Linked DNA regions of Roseivirga sp. BDSF3-8. Each later gene encodes a partner of the first gene's protein in a complex. Links are inferred from orthologs where the notes say so. Each region holds a gene or a part of one and is shown on either strand. Other genes may lie near its edges.

Region 1 (8,737 bases):
CTTTTACTATGCTTAGAAAACTGGCCATGGAAACGGGGCTGGCGGTAATCTATGCCAGCCATGATCTGGAAATGGCCCTGCCCGTGGCCGATAGGCTCTGGCTCCTGCACAATGGCCGGATAACTACGGGCCTGCCAGAAGATATGCTTCTTTCTGGTATATTGGAGCGGGCATTTGATTTACCCGAGGGCACGCTGGTCCATGGACACTATCCGGTGAATGATACGAAAGGACTGGAGGTGAGGGGGCCGGACCACCTGAAACGGCTTTTGGTCCAGGCACTCAGGCGGCAGGGGGAGAACCTGCCTGCCACCACAGGTATTATTGAAGCAGGCAAAAAAGATGGTCACCTGTCACTGGTGCTCGAAAGTAGCTGCTTTGGCAGAGAGACCTTTACATCAATTAACTCCCTGCTGAGTTTTTTGAAAAATTCAGGATGATTGTGGTATTCCTGTGCATGTCGCGATCTATTCATTATTTTCACATTTATCATAGTTACACTCGCTCTAAGAGCATCCGGCGGTAAGGGTTTGGCCGGAAAAAATGTAAATTGCGGATCGAAAGAAGGCGTATGGAATATCTCGAACATCTAAATGAACCTCAGAGAGAAGGCGTAGTCAATGTGGAAGGTCCCTGCATGATTATAGCAGGTGCCGGTTCGGGTAAGACAAGGGTGCTTACCTACCGCATAGCGCACCTCATGAAAGCTCATGATGTTGATCCTTTTTCCATATTGTCGCTCACCTTTACTAATAAGGCTGCTAACGAGATGAAGCAGCGGATAGAAAGGGTGGTGGGCAGTGACGCGCGTAACCTCTGGATGGGGACCTTTCACTCCGTATTTGCCCGTATCCTCAGGCATGATGCTCACCGGATAGGCTATCCTAATAACTTCACTATTTACGATACCGACGACAGCAAGTCACTTATCAAGGCTATAGTAAAAGAAATGGGGCTTGATGATAAGCTGTATAAGCCAAACGCTGTGCTGTCCCGTATTTCGGGGGCTAAGAATAACCTGGTAAGCTGGGAGGAGTATGTCCGTAACCCGCTTTACCGGGCAGATGACGAGGCGGCTATGAGACCTGAAATAGGCAGAATATATAAAACCTACCAGGAACGCTGCTTTACGTCGGGTGCCATGGACTTTGATGACCTGCTGTTTAACATGCACGTACTTCTGCGTGATCATGATGACGTGAGGCACCGCTATCAGCACCGCTTCAAATATATTCTGGTGGATGAGTTTCAGGATACTAACCTTACTCAGTACATGATCACCCGTACCCTCAGCAAGGTGCATCAGAACATCTGTGTGGTGGGGGACGATGCCCAGAGTATCTATGCATTCCGCGGGGCTAATATTCAGAATATCCTGAATTTTGAGAAAGATCATCCTGATCTAAAAGTGATCAAACTGGAGCAGAACTACCGTTCTACCCAGAATATCGTAAACGCAGCCAACTCGGTCATTGCCAAAAACAGCGCCCAGCTTCCTAAGAATGTATGGACGGCTAATACAGATGGTGAACTGGTGGAGGTGGTTAAGACTACCAGTGACAATGAGGAGGGAAAGATTGTGGCAAGCCAGATTTTTGAAGAAAAGAATAATCTGCAGCTCAGCTACGATGACTTTGCCGTACTGTACCGTACTAATAGCCAGTCCCGTGCGATAGAGGAGGCCTTGCGACGCAGCAATATACCTTACGTGATCATCGGAGGAGTATCTTTTTACCAGCGCCGTGAGATAAAAGATCTTTTGGCTTACTTACGCTTTGTGGTAAACCCGCTGGATGAGCAGGCCTTCCGCAGGATCGTGAATCTGCCAAAGAGGGGGGTAGGCGCGACGTCGGTTGATAAGATCGTAAATGCGACCTTTGAGAATAACCGGCCCCTGTGGGATGTGATCACCAATGTGCATGCTTACATGTCTGGTCGTGCAGCCAATGCTGTTGCCTCATTTGCCGAAATGATAGACAATTTCCGCAGTATGACGGAGCGCAAAGATGCCTTTGAGATGGCCAGTCATGTAGCCAAGGTATCGGGTCTGCTGCGTGAGCTTTACGAAGACAAGACGGTGGAGGGGCTTAACCGATACGAGAACGTACAGGAACTCCTCAATGCCATTAAGGAATATGTGGATAATCCTGAAAATGAAGACAAGAGTCTGGGAGCATTCCTGCAGGAGGTAGCGCTGCTGACAGACGCCGATAATAAGAAGAAAAAGGACGATGGCCTGCCGAAGGTTACCCTTATGACCATTCACATGGCTAAAGGCCTTGAGTTCAAAAACGTGTTTGTAGTAGGACTGGAAGAAGACCTCTTTCCAAGCCAGATGATGCTCGAAAGCCGTGCTGACCTGGAAGAGGAGAGGAGGCTTTTTTATGTAGCTATTACGCGTGCTATGAATAAGCTGTTTCTTACCTACGCCCTCTCTCGCTACCGGTTTGGCCGGCTGAAAAATTGTGAGCCGAGCAGGTTTCTGGAAGAAATAGACCCTTCGTTTGTGCGAATTAACCGCCGTAGCGGTACGGTAAGTCCTGCCGGTATGCTGCGCCGGGGAGGGACGCTGCCGGGTGGGGCCACCGCTGGCAAAAGCTTTGAAGGTAGCGGATATGCCCGCAACCTGGTCAGGGGGGCTCAACGTGACCACCAGAATAACCGCAGTGCAAAACAGACGAATAACGCCCGCTATAAGCCAAGTGCTGACTTTACCCCGAGCGATACCTCTAACCTGAAAGAAGGCCAGCGTGTGGAACATGCCAAGTTCGGTATGGGTACTGTGGTCAAAATGGACACGGCCGGAGCCAACAGAAAGGCCAGTGTGCTGTTTGAAGAAGCGGGAGAAAAAACACTGCTACTTAGTTTTGCCCGTCTCAGAATAGTAGATTAGGGATAAATAGGAGTACTAATTGCCCGCATCTCCCCTATTTTTAGGAGGGCCAAACATTATTTTTATATTTTTGCTTACTACCATAACCGGATGATATCCTAATGTTCGAATATAATACCCAACAATCTAACCTCATACTTAAAGAGTACGGACGCAATGTGCAAAGGCTCGTTAAGTACATCAAAACGCTGGAGGATCGCGAAAAGCGCACCCGCTATGCGTATACCATTATTGAGCTGATGAAGCAGATAAACCCTGCTATGCAAAACTCTCCGGAGTATGCGCAAAAGCTGTGGGATGACCTGTACATCATGTCGGGCTTTGATCTGGAAGTAGACAGCCCCTACCCCATGCCGGAAGAGGAGGTGCTGGGCCGCAGGCCTCAGCGTGTGGATTACAACCTCTACAATATCAAATACAAGCACTATGGTAAAAACATCGAATTACTTATCGAGGAAGCCATAAAGCTAGAGGACCCCCAGGAAAAAGAGCAGGCTATAATCCAGATAGGAAAGCTTATGAAGACATTTTACTCAGCTTACAACAGCGAGGTAAGTGACGATAAGCAAATCCTGATCGACCTCCGTAAGTTGTCCGGAGGTAAGCTTGACCTGAATGAGGAATTATTGAATAAGGGCAACCTTTTTGATTCACAAAGAAACAGAAGTCACCATAAGAACTACCAGCGTAAGTCCGGAGGAAAACAGCGAAGAAGACATAATTAATGGCAACATTCACAGTACACGGCGGCAGCCGCTTACAAGGCGAGATTGTACCACAGGGAGCGAAAAACGAGGCACTACAAATACTCTGTGCCGTGCTTATCACTCCCGAACCCGTAACCATTCATAAAATCCCTGACATCCGCGATGTCAATAAGCTCATAGAACTTTTGGGAGATATGGGTGTGCAGGTGGAAAAGGTGGGTGAAGAGTCCTACCGGTTCACTGCTGCTAACGTGGATGTTACCTACCTGGAGTCACCTGAGTTTAAGCAAAAAGCTGCTTCACTACGTGGGTCCATCATGATACTGGGCCCGCTACTGGCGCGCTTTGGCAAAGGAAAAATACCCAAGCCAGGAGGAGATAAAATTGGTCGCCGCCGCCTGGATACTCATTTTCTGGGGTTTCAGAAACTGGGGGCACGTTTTGATTATGACTCTTCTGACAGTTTCTATACCATAGATGCTTCCGACCTTCGCGGCACTTACATGCTGCTGGACGAGGCCTCGGTAACCGGTACGGCAAACGTACTGCTGTCTGCCGTGATGGCAAAGGGAAAAACCACTATCTATAATGCTGCCTGTGAGCCCTATATTCAGCAGCTCTGTAAGATGCTCAACAGGATGGGAGCTAAGATCAGTGGCATAGGCAGTAACTTGCTTACTATTGAAGGTGTGGAATACCTCGGCGGTACGGAGCATACTATGCTTCCCGATATGATCGAGATCGGTTCATTCATTGGTATGGCTGCCATGACCCAGTCCGAGATCACTATCAAAGACGCACGGGTGGATCAGTTGGGTATGATACCTGACATCTTCAGGAGATTAGGTATTAAGCTGGAGATCCGAGGAGACGATATCTTCGTGCCTGCACAGGAGTCTTATGAGATAGAGACCTTCATAGATGGTTCCATCATGACGATTGCGGATGCTCCCTGGCCTGGTTTCACGCCAGATTTGCTTAGCATAGTCCTCGTAGTAGCCACTCAGGCCAAAGGTACTGTACTCATCCACCAGAAAATGTTCGAAAGCCGGCTTTTCTTCGTGGATAAACTTATTGACATGGGCGCGCAGATCATACTTTGTGACCCTCACAGGGCTACTGTTATCGGCCTGGATCGCAAGCAGCCTCTGCGAGGCATTTCCATGACCTCACCCGACATTCGTGCCGGTGTATCCCTACTGATAGCGGCTATGTCAGCCAGTGGCACGAGCACCATTTATAATGTGGAGCAGATAGACCGCGGGTACCAGCATATCGATAAACGACTCAGGGCACTGGGTGCCAGGATCGAAAGAGAAGAATAGGATTTGCCCTGTGAGGCTGGAACTGGATAAATGTACCGTCAGGCCCTGGACATTAGCCGATGTCCGGGATCTGGTAAGGTATGCGAATGACAAGGCTGTTTGGGCTAATCTGCGGAATCATTTTCCCCATCCTTACACTGAAGGCGATGCCCGTCAGTATATCAACTTCAGCAATTCACAAAAACCACTTTGCAACTATGCCATTGAGGTAAATGGCCGTGCGGCAGGCAGTGTGGGCTTCCTCCTGAAAAAGGACGTATATGCTAATAGTATCGAACTGGGCTATTGGCTGGCAAAAGAGTTTTGGGGACAAGGCATCACTACCTGTGCTGTGAGGGCGATGGTAAGTTACATCTGGAAAGAGTTTGACCCTATCAGGGTATATGCCTGTTGTTTTGACTGGAATAAGGCTTCAGGTAAAGTATTAACCAAATGTGGCTTTCATCTGGAAGCCAGGTTGGAAAGACACGTGGTCAAGGATGGCAGGTTAGGGGATGAGCTGATTTATGCCATGATCAAAAAATAAGGGAACACCCCGTTTGAGATGCTCCCTTACACCTGATGTTTAATCAGTGAAATATTAGATGATTAGTAATCATTTGACTTGAAAGGTCTTCCGTTCTCACCGGCTACAGTGGGACCGAGATTACGGAAGGCAAGAAATCTTTCGGTAAGTTGGGCTACACCCATACGAATTTGTGATCTCTGTTCGCTAAGACTGCCATTGTCATCGACTACACCTAAGGCATATCCTTCCCACACTACTTCACCGGTATTAGCATCTACTACATTCATTACTATAGTACCCTCATTAAGAGTAGCTTTATCAGCATAGCTATCGCTCATCCATAAAAATACGGCATCTTCGGTAGCCATGTAAGCTTGTGTTTCATACTCGCTATCAAACATATGATAGTTAATAATGACATCAGCATTCTGGCCGTTTGCATTAGCCATACCACTGGCGTCCATTTCATGCTCCAGGGCATCTTCTATCATAGCACTAGGTATACCGTTCATAGCTAACCAGCTGTCCTGGTTCATATTTCCCATGTCGGTAATAAAGCTATAGGTGTCATAGTCTTCAAAGTCTCCATTCTCCAGGTACCTTACTTCAACGTCAAGGTCTGCAGGATTCATAGTCTTATCTTGTGCCATGGCCGGAATAGCCATTACCATTACTAAAAAGGTTAAAAAATTTCGTTTCATAATCACGACTTTAAATTAGACATTCGCTATATGTACTTTCAACAGCCTAGCTTATGATTTGTTTAAGATGTGTTGATTCTATTAGCTTGGTTTTAAGTCTTTTGAAGTTCAAAAAACGGGTCTTTTCCGCTATATAGCCATGCCTACGCCCTATTTCGATTTTAAGCAATTCCGGGTTTATCATGATAAATCGGGGCTTCCCGTGACCACTGAAGCCTGTCTTTTCGGAGCCATCATCGGACAGCATTTTTATGCTGGACCCTCCTCCTTTTCCGCGCTGGACATTGGGGCGGGTTCAGGCCTGCTTTCGCTCATGGTAGCTCAGGAGTGCATGGGTGCTGATATTGATGCTGTGGAGATATTTTCAGAGGCTGCCGTGCAGGCAGGTGAAAATATACAAATCAGTCCCTGGCAAAGAAGGGTGAAGGTATATAACCAATCTATTAAAGAATTTTCAAATGGGTCTGCTAAGGAGGTTTACGAACTTATTTTTTCCAATCCGCCCTTTTATCACCAGTACCTGCAAAATAAAAATAATGCTCCTCGAACCCGGGCCATGCACACTACTAGCCTTGGATATGAAGAACTCGCTGCGATTGCTTACAGGCTTCTGAAATTCACAGGTAGCTTTTTCGTTATTTACCCCTCCGTTCAGATGGATATCTTTCTTCCCCTAGCCGAAAGGGCAGGTCTCTACCCCGCCTCCTTCTGGCACATTCATCAGAAAGAGACAAGCGCCCGGTGGCGGGTAGCGGCTGAGTTTAAAAAAGAAAAAACCGCCCCCCGCACTGAAAAAATCATAATTCATGATGCAGGAGGCGGTTATCATCCGCGCTATATAAGCTACCTGAAGCCTTTTTATCTTAAGCTGTAATCAGGCAGTTTGTGGTTCGTCAACTATCTCATGCAGGTCTGTAAATTTCATTCCGAGTGTTTCCAGTTCGGCGAGTACGGGGTCATATATTTCTTTGTGGATTGGAATGTGCACCCCTTTCAATGATATGCGGCCCTCCAGCATCAGTTTGGCTGTTATCCCCAGTGGCAGACCCACCGTTTTTGCCATTCCGGTACGTACCTGATCATCCCCTTGCACCACCATAGAGCTGGTGAGCCGGTGTACAGCCCCTTCCAGTTCATAATCAAATATGTGCTGCATCACAATCATGTCCTTATCTTCGGGCTTCAGTGTCCATTTCTCTTCCAGGATATGCTGCAGGATATGAGCAGGAGAGCCCTTGGCCACAGGGAGTGGCTTTTCTTCAAAAAGCCCAAGCCAGCGAAGGGCATTAAATACTTCCCCGTTTTCATCAATACCTGTAGTCGCACATACTTTTTGCTCTACCGTCATGCCCTCATCGTAGCGGAGGAACAGGTTAGTAAATTCGCGATAAGTCATGTCCGGTGTCGAATCTATCTCAAATGAATCGTCCGTCATACCCAGGTCTATCAGCGTTTGCCATGCCTGGCAGTACCCTGGTCTCCGCAGTGTGCCTCTCAATATAGTGGTGGTATCCTGTATGCCATATAATTCCCGATAGGCAAGGGAATCCCGGTTAGCATAGCCGTCGAAGTCACCATATCCTTCCACGCTCATTCGGTCGGTTCGGGTAAATAGTTGATGGTAAGGTATATACTTATACTTACCGTGCCGCAGATAACGGGCTGTTGCTTTACCTGCCAGTACCACATTACGAGGGTTCCATGTGAATTTATAGTGCCAGGGGTTATTATCAGATTCAGGTGCGATAAGTCCGCCGGTGTATGACCTGAAACCAGTAAGCCGTCCCCCTTTTGCCCTGATTTCATCTATGGCCTGCATGGCTGTCATATGATCTATTCCGGGGTCCAGGCCACATTCTTTAATGAACAGTAGACCGGCATCTTTCACCGCCTTTTCCATACCCCGGATATCCTCATTCACATAGCTTGCCGAGAGCATGTTTTTTCCGTGTTTCAGGCATGATTTGGCGACATCTGTGTGCAAAAACACCGGTAACATGGATATTACCAGGTCGGCCTTCATGATGAGCACATCGCGGGTATTCTCATCATGAATATCCAGGCCCTGGGCGGTGCCGTTTTTGTTACCGGCCAGTTTAGCCAGTGCCAGTTCTTCCGATTGGTCGCAGAGAGTGATTTGCCAGTTGTTTTTTTCGCTTTCCTGTAGCAAATAGTCAATTAGTACAGAGCTGGATCTACCGGCTCCGAATATCACTATGTTTTTCATTGGGTCCTGTTTTCGTCGGCTCTCAATTTTGGGATATTTTGCCGGACGGGCAAATAAACCCCTCTTTTTAAAGGCTGCAAAATTAAAGGCAACCATTCGCTCCTATTTCCGTACAATAACTTCCTTTTACTTTATTAAAGGTAATATGATGAAAGATGAGAAGACTGGCGCGGATAGCAAAGCAATGAATGTACCCTATACATTATATAGCGAAGAAGACCTGCCTGCAGAAATAAGCAGGCTTTTTGCCAGTGCCAGGGAGGCAACCGCCCAGTCGTACGTACCATATTCTTCATTCCGCGTTGGTTCAGCCATTGCGATGGAAGACGGACAGGTGGTTACGGGAAGTAATCAGGAAAATGCCAGTTTTCCTGCG
Region 2 (8,705 bases), 1.1 Mb from region 1 along the record:
CCGTTATACGTTATTCCATAAATAAAAGCCCGGAGGGGCCTCATTATGTACAGGAACCGGGGGCCCCTCAGAGAAAAGTTTACGTCCGGGTAAATGATCAGAGTATCCAGGCAAGTCGTGAAGTTAGGCAGGTATTGAAAGGAGAAAAAAAGTCGCGGGAAGTTCGGTTTAGCTTTGGCGAAAAGGAAAAGCAGCTAATGGAGTTTCTGGACAAAAAAGGTAGTATTACCGTAGCCCAATTTGCAGAAATAGCAGGAGAGCCTGCCAGGAAGGTTTCCCGGACATTGGTATTGCTCGTTCTGGCTGGAGTACTTAGAATTGAACCACGTACAGGGCAGGATCTTTTCATGCGGAAATCTGAAATACCAGAACGCACTGATAGGTAAGGACCGGTTAATTCCGGGGAGCACGTAGTATATTTTTCAAAAGATTTCTTAAATTTCTTAGGATCGCAGGTCCAATTACGAGAAAACTCAGCGTGCCGGAAATCAGAATAGAACCACCCTCCTATCCACTGTTTTTACTCACTGCCACAGCAGCAGTATGCTTTTCATGGCTGTTTCCCATTTTTTACATCTTACCAATATAACTGTATGGCCAGAGCCCGTAAGGAAAAGAAGATTTTTGTGCTGGATACATCTGTCATCCTGTACTCCCACGATTCGATCATGAATTTTCAGGAACATGATGTAGCCATTCCTATTACCGTTTTGGAAGAGTTGGACCAGTTCAAAAAAGGAAACGACACCAAAAATTTCGAAGCAAGAGAGTTTATCCGTAAACTGGACGAGCTTTCAAAAGGAGGCAACCTTCAGGAGTGGATACCTTTGAATGGAAAGACTAAAGGCAACTTCCGGGTAGTGATGGGATTTCCGGAAGCGGGGGCATTTCAGGAAGACATACCAGATCACCGGATTCTGGGCGCAGCCATCCTCTTACAAAAGGAACAGGCAGAACTTGCAGCCGGAAAACGTAAAAAAGTAGTACTGGTCACTAAGGACATAAACCTGAGGCTCAAGGCTAAATCGGTGGATATCCATGCTGAAGACTATGAAACAGGCAAGATCAAAAATGTCAACACCTTGCATAGCGGTAAGGTGGTTATGGAAAACCTGGACACGCAAATAATCAACGCTCTTCATAAGGAAGGGAGGTTTGACGTAAAACCAGTTTTTGGAAGGAAAAAGCCCGGCCATAATAATTACTACATACTGAAGAGCGACACTAATTCAGTATTGGCCTACTACAATAGCACGATGGGTGACCTGGAGCGGGTGGAAAAAAGGAGTGTGTATGGTATTAAACCCAAAAACGCCGAGCAAACATTCGCTATACATGCACTATTGCAGGAAAATATCAGGCTGGTAACCATACAGGGAGTAGCAGGAACAGGAAAGACCCTTCTCGCTCTGGCCAGTGCACTTGAGCAGCGCAGTGACTTTAAGCAAATCTTTCTTGCCCGACCCATAGTGCCATTAAGTAATAAAGACATAGGCTACCTGCCCGGAGACATCAAGAGTAAACTCAATCCTTATATGGAGCCTCTCTGGGATAACCTTAAGTTTATTCAGAACCAATTCAAAGAAACGGATAAGGACTTCCAGAAGATTACCGATATGGTGAATAAGGAAAAGCTGGTTATCCAGCCACTGGCCTATATCCGTGGAAGGAGCCTGAGTAACATTTTTTTTATCGTAGACGAAGCCCAAAACCTGACTCCACACGAAGTTAAAACCATTATTACCCGAGCAGGTGATAATTGTAAGATTATCTTTACCGGTGATATCTATCAGATTGATACACCCTACCTGGATTCACAAAGCAATGGACTCTCTTATTTAATTGACAGGGTCAAAGACCATCCCCTCTATGCGCATGTTACCTTAGAAAAAGGGGAGCGATCAGATTTGGCAAACCTGGCCAATGAGTTACTCTAATATCCAAAAACACAAAATAATACAATATTATCTTGTTGTTTGCGATAAAGTGATCATTTTTTGCGGGAATTTCCAATTGAACCCCAACACTGTTGTTTACAGTTGCTTATATTATTACCTTTATAATCCCCTGAAAATGGAAGGGTATTATTTTATACAATCTAAAACTTATTGAAACTTTATATTATTTAAAACGATTGTATTTTGCGGCTCTTGTACAGGGCAACCATAAAGGGTTGTATTTTTTCTGACCGTTTTTAATTTTTTAAGGAAATCACTATGCAATCTATTATTTCTAATATGGGAACGGCATACTATGACAATGTCAAAAATGCCGTGGTATTCATCTTTAAAGAATTTAGTTCGATATATGCCTACCGGGACTCGCTCGACCTGGCTATTAACCTGGCGTTAAACCATAAAACCAATAATTGGCTATTTGACAAGACTAAGTTCTCACATGCCATCACCACTGAGGTAGTAATGGAATTACTGGACTGGACAAAGAGATGCTGTAGACGCTTACGTCAGCACGAGGTCTATAAAGACTGTAAAGTATCTGTAATCACCAGCAGTGATGCCTTTACAGAGCATTTTTTCACCATGCTTAATAAGCAAATGAATGAAAAAATGACTGATCACACAGAAATAGCCTTTTTTAAGGATGCGAAGCAGGCTGAGGGCTTTTTACTCACAGGAACTAAAAGCACACTTTACCAGGCTGGCTAAGTTATTTTACCAGCTTTGAAGCCGGATTGATACCTCCTACGACTTTTCTTCCAGGAGTTTTTTCAACTCCGCAAGTTCGTCACGCAAGCGGGCAGCTTCTATAAAATCGAGATCTCTGGCAGCCTTTTCCATGTTTTTCTGAGTTTGCTTAATGGTCTTCTCCAACTCAGATTTACCCATATAGCCTACTATAGGGTCAGCAGCTACTGACATAGTTTCCTGGCCTGCATAGTATTTCTTCTTTTTACTACTACTATCTGCCACACTGGTTTGAGAAAGAATAGCCTCTCGTGATTTGCGGACTGTTTTAGGCGTAATCCCATGTTCCTTATTGTAGGCTTCCTGGATAGCCCTGCGCCGGTTAGTCTCATCTATAGCAAGCTGCATGCTGTCCGTAATGGTGTCGGCATACATAATTACTTTGCCATTTTCATTTCGGGCGGCTCGACCTATGGTTTGTACCAGGCTTCGCTCATTTCTGAGAAACCCTTCCTTGTCCGCATCCAAAATAGCCACCAGTGACACCTCCGGCAGGTCGAGTCCCTCCCGCAGCAGGTTTACGCCTACAAGTACATCAAACTCACCCAAACGAAGCTGTCGCAGTATCTCTACCCGCTCCAGGGAGTCTACCTCAGAGTGAATATATCGCGCTTTGACACCTGCTCTCTCAAGAAATTTATTAAGCTCTTCAGCCATTCTCTTGGTAAGCGTAGTAACCAGTACACGCTCTTCCTTTTTAATCCGTTCGTCAATTTCCTCCAGCAAATCGTCAATCTGATTAAGGCAGGGGCGCACATCTATCTCTGGATCAAGGAGGCCTGTGGGACGAATGATTTGTTCTACTACCACCCCCTCCGACCTCCTGAGCTCATATTCCGCAGGTGTGGCACTGACAAATATGATCTGGTTGATCATATCCTCAAATTCGTTAAAAGTTAGCGGGCGGTTATCTAATGCACTGGGAAGCCTAAAGCCAAAATCCACAAGGCTCGTTTTTCGGGCACGATCACCACCCCACATAGCCCTGACCTGAGGCACAGTCACATGACTTTCATCTATCACCAGAAGGTAATCATCAGGAAAATAATCAAGCAGGCAGAAAGGCCGCTGCCCAGGCCGCCGCCGGTCAAAATATCGGGAGTAGTTTTCCACGCCCGAACAATACCCCAACTCACGGATCATTTCCAAATCAAATTCAGTACGCTCCTTGAGCCTCTTTGCTTCAAGGTATCTTTGCTCAGTTTCAAAGGAAGTAACTTGGGAAACCAAGTCGTCCTGAATTTCTTTGATGGCTACCTGCATAACATCGCGTCCTGTAACAAAGAGGTTAGCGGGATAGATGGTCACCATCCGTTCATCAGAAATCTTCTTGCCCGTTTGAGGATCTACCCGTTGGATAGCTTCTATCTCGTCACCCCAAAAGATAAACCGATAAGCAAAGTCTGCATAGGCCAGGAAAACATCTACTGTATCCCCCTTAACTCGGAATGTTCCTCGTTTAAACTCTGCTTCCGTCCGGCTGTAGAGAATATCTACAAGGGCAAATAAAAATTGATTTCTGGGAAGCCTGTCACCTTCCTGAAGTTTAATTACATTCTTCCCGAACTCCTCGGGGTTACCTATACCATAAATACATGACACTGAGGCAACTACCACAATATCACGCCGACCAGTTAATAACGAAGAAGTAGCACTTAAGCGTAATTTCTCTATTTCTTCATTGATGCTAAGGTCCTTCTCTATATAAAGATTAGTACTGGATATGTAAGCTTCAGGCTGGTAGTAATCGTAGTACGAAATGAAATATTCTACCGCGTTTTCAGGGAAAAACTGCTTTAGTTCGCCATAAAGCTGTGCAGCCAGTGTTTTATTATGGCTGAGCACCAAAGTTGGTCTTTTTGTCTCAGCTATTACATTAGCCACTGTAAAGGTTTTACCCGACCCGGTTACCCCTAAAAGTACCTGCGACTCTTCACCGTCATCCAGTCCCTGGACAAGCTGACGTATTGCCTCAGGTTGGTCCCCAGTGGGTTCATATTCAGAATTTAGAATAAAATCCATTATTGTAATATCATGGTATGGTGGGCATTTAGCGGAATCAACTAACGTAAAATATCCTGGAATGTTCCTTTAGGATATAGCAAAAATTGTTTTTTTTCATACCAAAACTTACATTGGGGATAAAATAATTAAATTATCCCTGTCTAAGCATTTTGGACTTTTGTCGATAGATATTACCTGTTCAATCTTTGGTTACCCTCATTAAGGCTGGAAAACGGCAGATTAGAGGACATTATCATCTAAATATTGCGGATCAAAAGGATCGTAGCAACAGGTATTGTTTAAGTAAAAATAAATTTTGTCATATCTTAGCAATGATTACGAGATGATTTCTAGCGAATGCGGCCATTAGTTCAAGTATTTAAAGAGTCATTTGTTGAAATTCTTTACGAAGAAGATCATAATATAATTGTGGCTAATTGGATGGGCTACCTCAAGCAGGAAGACATCAGATTAGGATGCATGGCTTTAAATGATTTTATCAGAAAAAGCCGCATAAAAAAGCACCTTAGCAATCAGTCACAACTAAAAGTATTGTCCCGTGATGTACAAAATTACATCATTGATACGTGGTACCCGGAGGCGGAAAAGCTTGGATTGCAGAAAATTGCCATTTTTGCATCCGCAGACATCTTCGCCAGAGATAGCGTAGACCACGTAAACCTAAATATAGGCAGGGGCAACCTGGAAATACGCACCAAACACTCTATGCAGCAATGCATGGACTGGCTTATAAACTAATTCTGCTTACATACTAATAAACTAACCGAAGACCTAACTTAACCAATAACAAAAACACTTTAATAACACCTAAAAAAAACTAAGATGACACCCACCAATCTGGAAAAGGCATTTCCCGACACGAAATCCTTTTTAGATACCATTCATCAGGACGAACAGATCATCGGCCAAACAGACGTACTCGGAGCTGACGAATGGATTAAAAAAATACCTGTTTTTAATAACGAAGGAAATGTTGAAGGGCTAATTAACATCCTTAAGGATGCTCTTCCCACTCCTGAAACTGCAGAAAAATACACATATCACGAAGCTGCAGCAGCCATGCGTGATCTGGGTATACTCTTCGGTTCTATAAAAAGACACGGCGAGGAACCTGAAACACATGTTCCCAATCTGGCTGACACTATGATGGTGTTGTCCAAAACACTGGATCTCCCTCCAAGAGATACACTCATTAGCTACTCCGTATGGAACCCACAAGGCAGCCGCCTTCGGACCTATACTGGTACGGCTGACGAAATGAACCTGATTTATAGTGTTCAAATGAGCATGAACCCTTTGGTTAAAGCGATTCTTCTGCTTGACAAGCTTTACCACATGTCATTTGAAGACCCTGAATTTGCTCCCCTTTGCCGCGAGACTGCTGAAAATTTCCAGGCAATGGTTAAAGGAGTCGTTCATGCGAAAAGGCATGTAGCTCCTGAGGTATTTGCAGGAAGCCTCCGTTTCTATTTTGATCCTATTCAGCTAGATGGTAAGACTTACCTTGGCCCTGGCGCTGTAGAAATGCCCGTATTTGTGTTTGACCACATCCTTTGGAGCTCTGACTGTACAAATGAGGAGTATCTTGGATTTAAGGAAACGTATCACCCTTACGTTTTACCCAAAATGAGGCAGGTATACAATGCTTACAATAATAAGCCAAGTCTGCTAACCCGTTTTAGTCTCTTCCTGGAAAATAGCGATCAGAGCAACCCCGTCGTAAGGGAAAACATCAAGGCGATGGAGTTCCTGTGCACTCAGCTCAAAAGCTTCAGGATGCCTCACAAAAAGGTGGCTGAAAATGCTTATCACAAAACGCCAAAGGCTCAAAGGTCTAAAGGTAGTGGCGGATACGCTCCCACTATGCTTACGCATATAATTAATCTGAACCTTCGTCAGATTGAGAAATTCAAGAAATCAAGCAAAAAGTATACTGAGCAGAAAGCTGCTGTAATGGTTTAAATAGTACCATTCCAGATTTCCCATGACTTATCGGCCTGTAGATGTAACATCTGCAGGCCGTTTTTTATTTGCGCTCCTTGTTTCCTTCCTGCATTTAGAAAAGCCGTTTCAGCAGGATTATAAACCAGGTCATAAAGCCAGTGATTTGAGCTTACAGAGCCATATGGAATGTCAGGCTTTTGCTCAATGTCTGGAAAAGTACCCAGAGGAGTACAGTTTATAATAAGCGGGTACTCGTGAAGCAAGTCGGGACTTGCCTTTAAGCTGTTATAGCTCATTTCGTTCTCTTGCGGATGGCGACTTACATACTGCGGCACAATGTCCAAATCCTCCAAAGCTACCTTTATAGCCCTGGAGGCGCCACCTGTACCCAAGATTAATGCTTTATTCAGGCAGGTGATCTTATCACCTAGCCATTGCTTTAAGCTTTCCTGAAAGCCATAATAGTCAGTATTGAAGCCTTTTAGCCTACCCCCCCTTATTCGGATTGTATTAACAGCTCCTATTTCTTCGGCAGTACTATCCAGTTCATGTAAGAGAGGTATTATGGCTTGCTTGAGTGGGATAGTTACATTAAGGCCTATTAGCCGGGGCTCTTGACTTAATAATTTGCTCAGATCATTGACAGATTGAATTTCAAAATTCCGGTGGGAAAACCCCTCAATACCTTCCTTCTGAAATTTCTCTGTAAAATAACGGTTACTAAAAGAGTGGCCTAAAGGGAACCCAACGAGCCCTATAAGCTTATCAGAGGCAGACATAGGTTAGCTGTTTTTCTTCAGAAAATTAGCTGCAATTTCAATCAGCAGTACAAGAAGTATCCCCAACGCCATAAAGAGTATGGCCTGGAAAAGCATAGGGTCGGACCCTGTTACTTCAGCATATTGGTTAGGAAGTACATTTTCAGTGATCAGGGGCTGTACCTCCCCATGACGATCGGTATAGTACTTTACAACCGACTTCCATGGCCAGATTTTATTCAATGAACCAACCATAAAACCTGACAGAAGGGCGATAGCAATATTTTCATACCGGTCCAGAAGCCAACCTATGACCCGTGAAAAAACGAGTAACCCGGTAACACATCCACTTCCAAAAAGCACCAAAGTGCTTAATTTGAAATTGGACAGGGCGTCAAAAATATACTGATACTTACCTAGAATCAGTAAGATAAAGGAGCCGCTAATGCCAGGCAGGATCATAGCGCAAATAGCTAATGCCCCTGATAGGAAGATAAACCATGGTTCGGTAGGGGTCTCAGCCGGAGAGATGATCGTGATGTAATAGGCAATAGCTATACCTATGGCACCTGCGATAAACACCCCGAGGTACCAGCGTTTAATGCTTCGGGCTACATATATGGATGAAATAATAATAAGCCCGAAGAAAAAGGACCACAACTGTATTGGGTATGTCTCAAGTAAAAAAGTAATAACCTTAGCCAGTGATAGCAGGCTAAATAGTATTCCGGATAAAAGGACAATGAGAAAACTTCCGTTTATCTTATTCCAGAAATCTACAAACCTTCCTTTAAAGAGGAGTTTAAGGGCAGAGACATCCACCTCGCCAATACTATCCAGCAGCTCTTCATAGATACCTGTGATAAAGGCAATAGTACCCCCGGATACGCCGGGAACTGCATCAGCCCCGCCCATGGCTACGCCTTTAAAAAACAAAAGGACGTAATCCTTTACTCTTCTCATGCTGGAGGTATATTAAATCGTGCCGCCTGCTTTTTCTATGTCTAGAAAGTGATTGAAAGTATCACCCCTCAACCCAAGTCTGATAGTTTCCAGAGGAATGACTTCGTGCGGGGCAATATTACCAAGATTCACGTTAGCACCTAGTAGTTTAATAAACCAGACCTGCTGGGCTTTTTGTGGAGCCTCCCATATTATCTTCTCAAAAGGGATCTTGGTGAGGATCTCTTCCACAAGACCGCTTCTTACCTCTCCACTAGAGCGGAACAGACCGACATTACCCCCTTCACGAGCCTCACCGATTACTTTCCAC

What was found.
Region 2: the proteins of AB9P05_RS13630 (region 1) and uvrB are in contact, whole or in part, in a crystal structure (PDB 7EGT), measured with the Thermus thermophilus proteins. The link is inferred for Roseivirga sp. BDSF3-8 from one-to-one orthologs. Residues at the interface, in WP_096412145.1 of Thermus thermophilus: His654, Arg656, Phe657, Gln666, Asp668, Glu669, Lys680, Arg681, Leu682, Ser683, Lys685, Tyr686, Ala687; in WP_096411307.1 of Thermus thermophilus: Glu23, Leu25, Arg26, Asp27, Gly28, Glu29, Arg30, Phe31, Arg55, Glu326, Asp327, Phe328, Glu379, Ser382, Gln383, His398, Gly400, Arg401.

The regions. Positions count from the first base shown.
Region 1 is NZ_JBGNFV010000001.1:3,253,013-3,261,749, forward strand. The notes cover bases 242-3,232. They hold AB9P05_RS13630 (ATP-dependent helicase), read left to right. Parts: upstream 242-571; coding sequence 572-2,893; downstream 2,894-3,232. Other genes in these bases: AB9P05_RS13625 (ABC transporter ATP-binding protein), read left to right, coding at 242-440; AB9P05_RS13635 (DUF4290 domain-containing protein), read left to right, coding at 2,995-3,232. In the rest of the region: more of AB9P05_RS13625, read left to right, coding at 1-241; more of AB9P05_RS13635, read left to right, coding at 3,233-3,618; murA (UDP-N-acetylglucosamine 1-carboxyvinyltransferase), read left to right, coding at 3,618-4,925; AB9P05_RS13645 (GNAT family N-acetyltransferase), read left to right, coding at 4,936-5,451; AB9P05_RS13650 (DUF4136 domain-containing protein), read right to left, coding at 5,514-6,134; AB9P05_RS13655 (tRNA1(Val) (adenine(37)-N6)-methyltransferase), read left to right, coding at 6,274-7,008; AB9P05_RS13660 (saccharopine dehydrogenase C-terminal domain-containing protein), read right to left, coding at 7,009-8,361; AB9P05_RS13665 (cytidine deaminase), read left to right, coding at 8,507-8,737. UniProt on the Escherichia coli protein: A helicase with DNA-dependent ATPase activity. Unwinds DNA duplexes with 3'-5' polarity. Translocates on single-stranded DNA with 3'-5' polarity. Initiates unwinding more efficiently from a nicked substrate than double-stranded DNA.
Region 2 is NZ_JBGNFV010000001.1:2,167,222-2,175,926, reverse strand. The notes cover bases 2,216-5,174. They hold uvrB (excinuclease ABC subunit UvrB), read right to left. Parts: upstream 4,728-5,174; coding sequence 2,703-4,727; downstream 2,216-2,702. Other genes in these bases: AB9P05_RS08820 (hypothetical protein), read left to right, coding at 5,067-5,174; AB9P05_RS08830 (hypothetical protein), read left to right, coding at 2,217-2,666. Also shown: AB9P05_RS08840 (helix-turn-helix domain-containing protein), read left to right, coding at 1-386; AB9P05_RS08835 (PhoH family protein), read left to right, coding at 594-1,937; more of AB9P05_RS08820, read left to right, coding at 5,175-5,468; AB9P05_RS08815 (monodechloroaminopyrrolnitrin synthase PrnB family protein), read left to right, coding at 5,553-6,692; AB9P05_RS08810 (shikimate dehydrogenase), read right to left, coding at 6,689-7,453; AB9P05_RS08805 (DUF368 domain-containing protein), read right to left, coding at 7,457-8,395; AB9P05_RS08800 (phosphosulfolactate synthase), read right to left, coding at 8,408-8,705. UniProt on the Escherichia coli protein: The UvrABC repair system catalyzes the recognition and processing of DNA lesions. A damage recognition complex composed of 2 UvrA and 2 UvrB subunits scans DNA for abnormalities.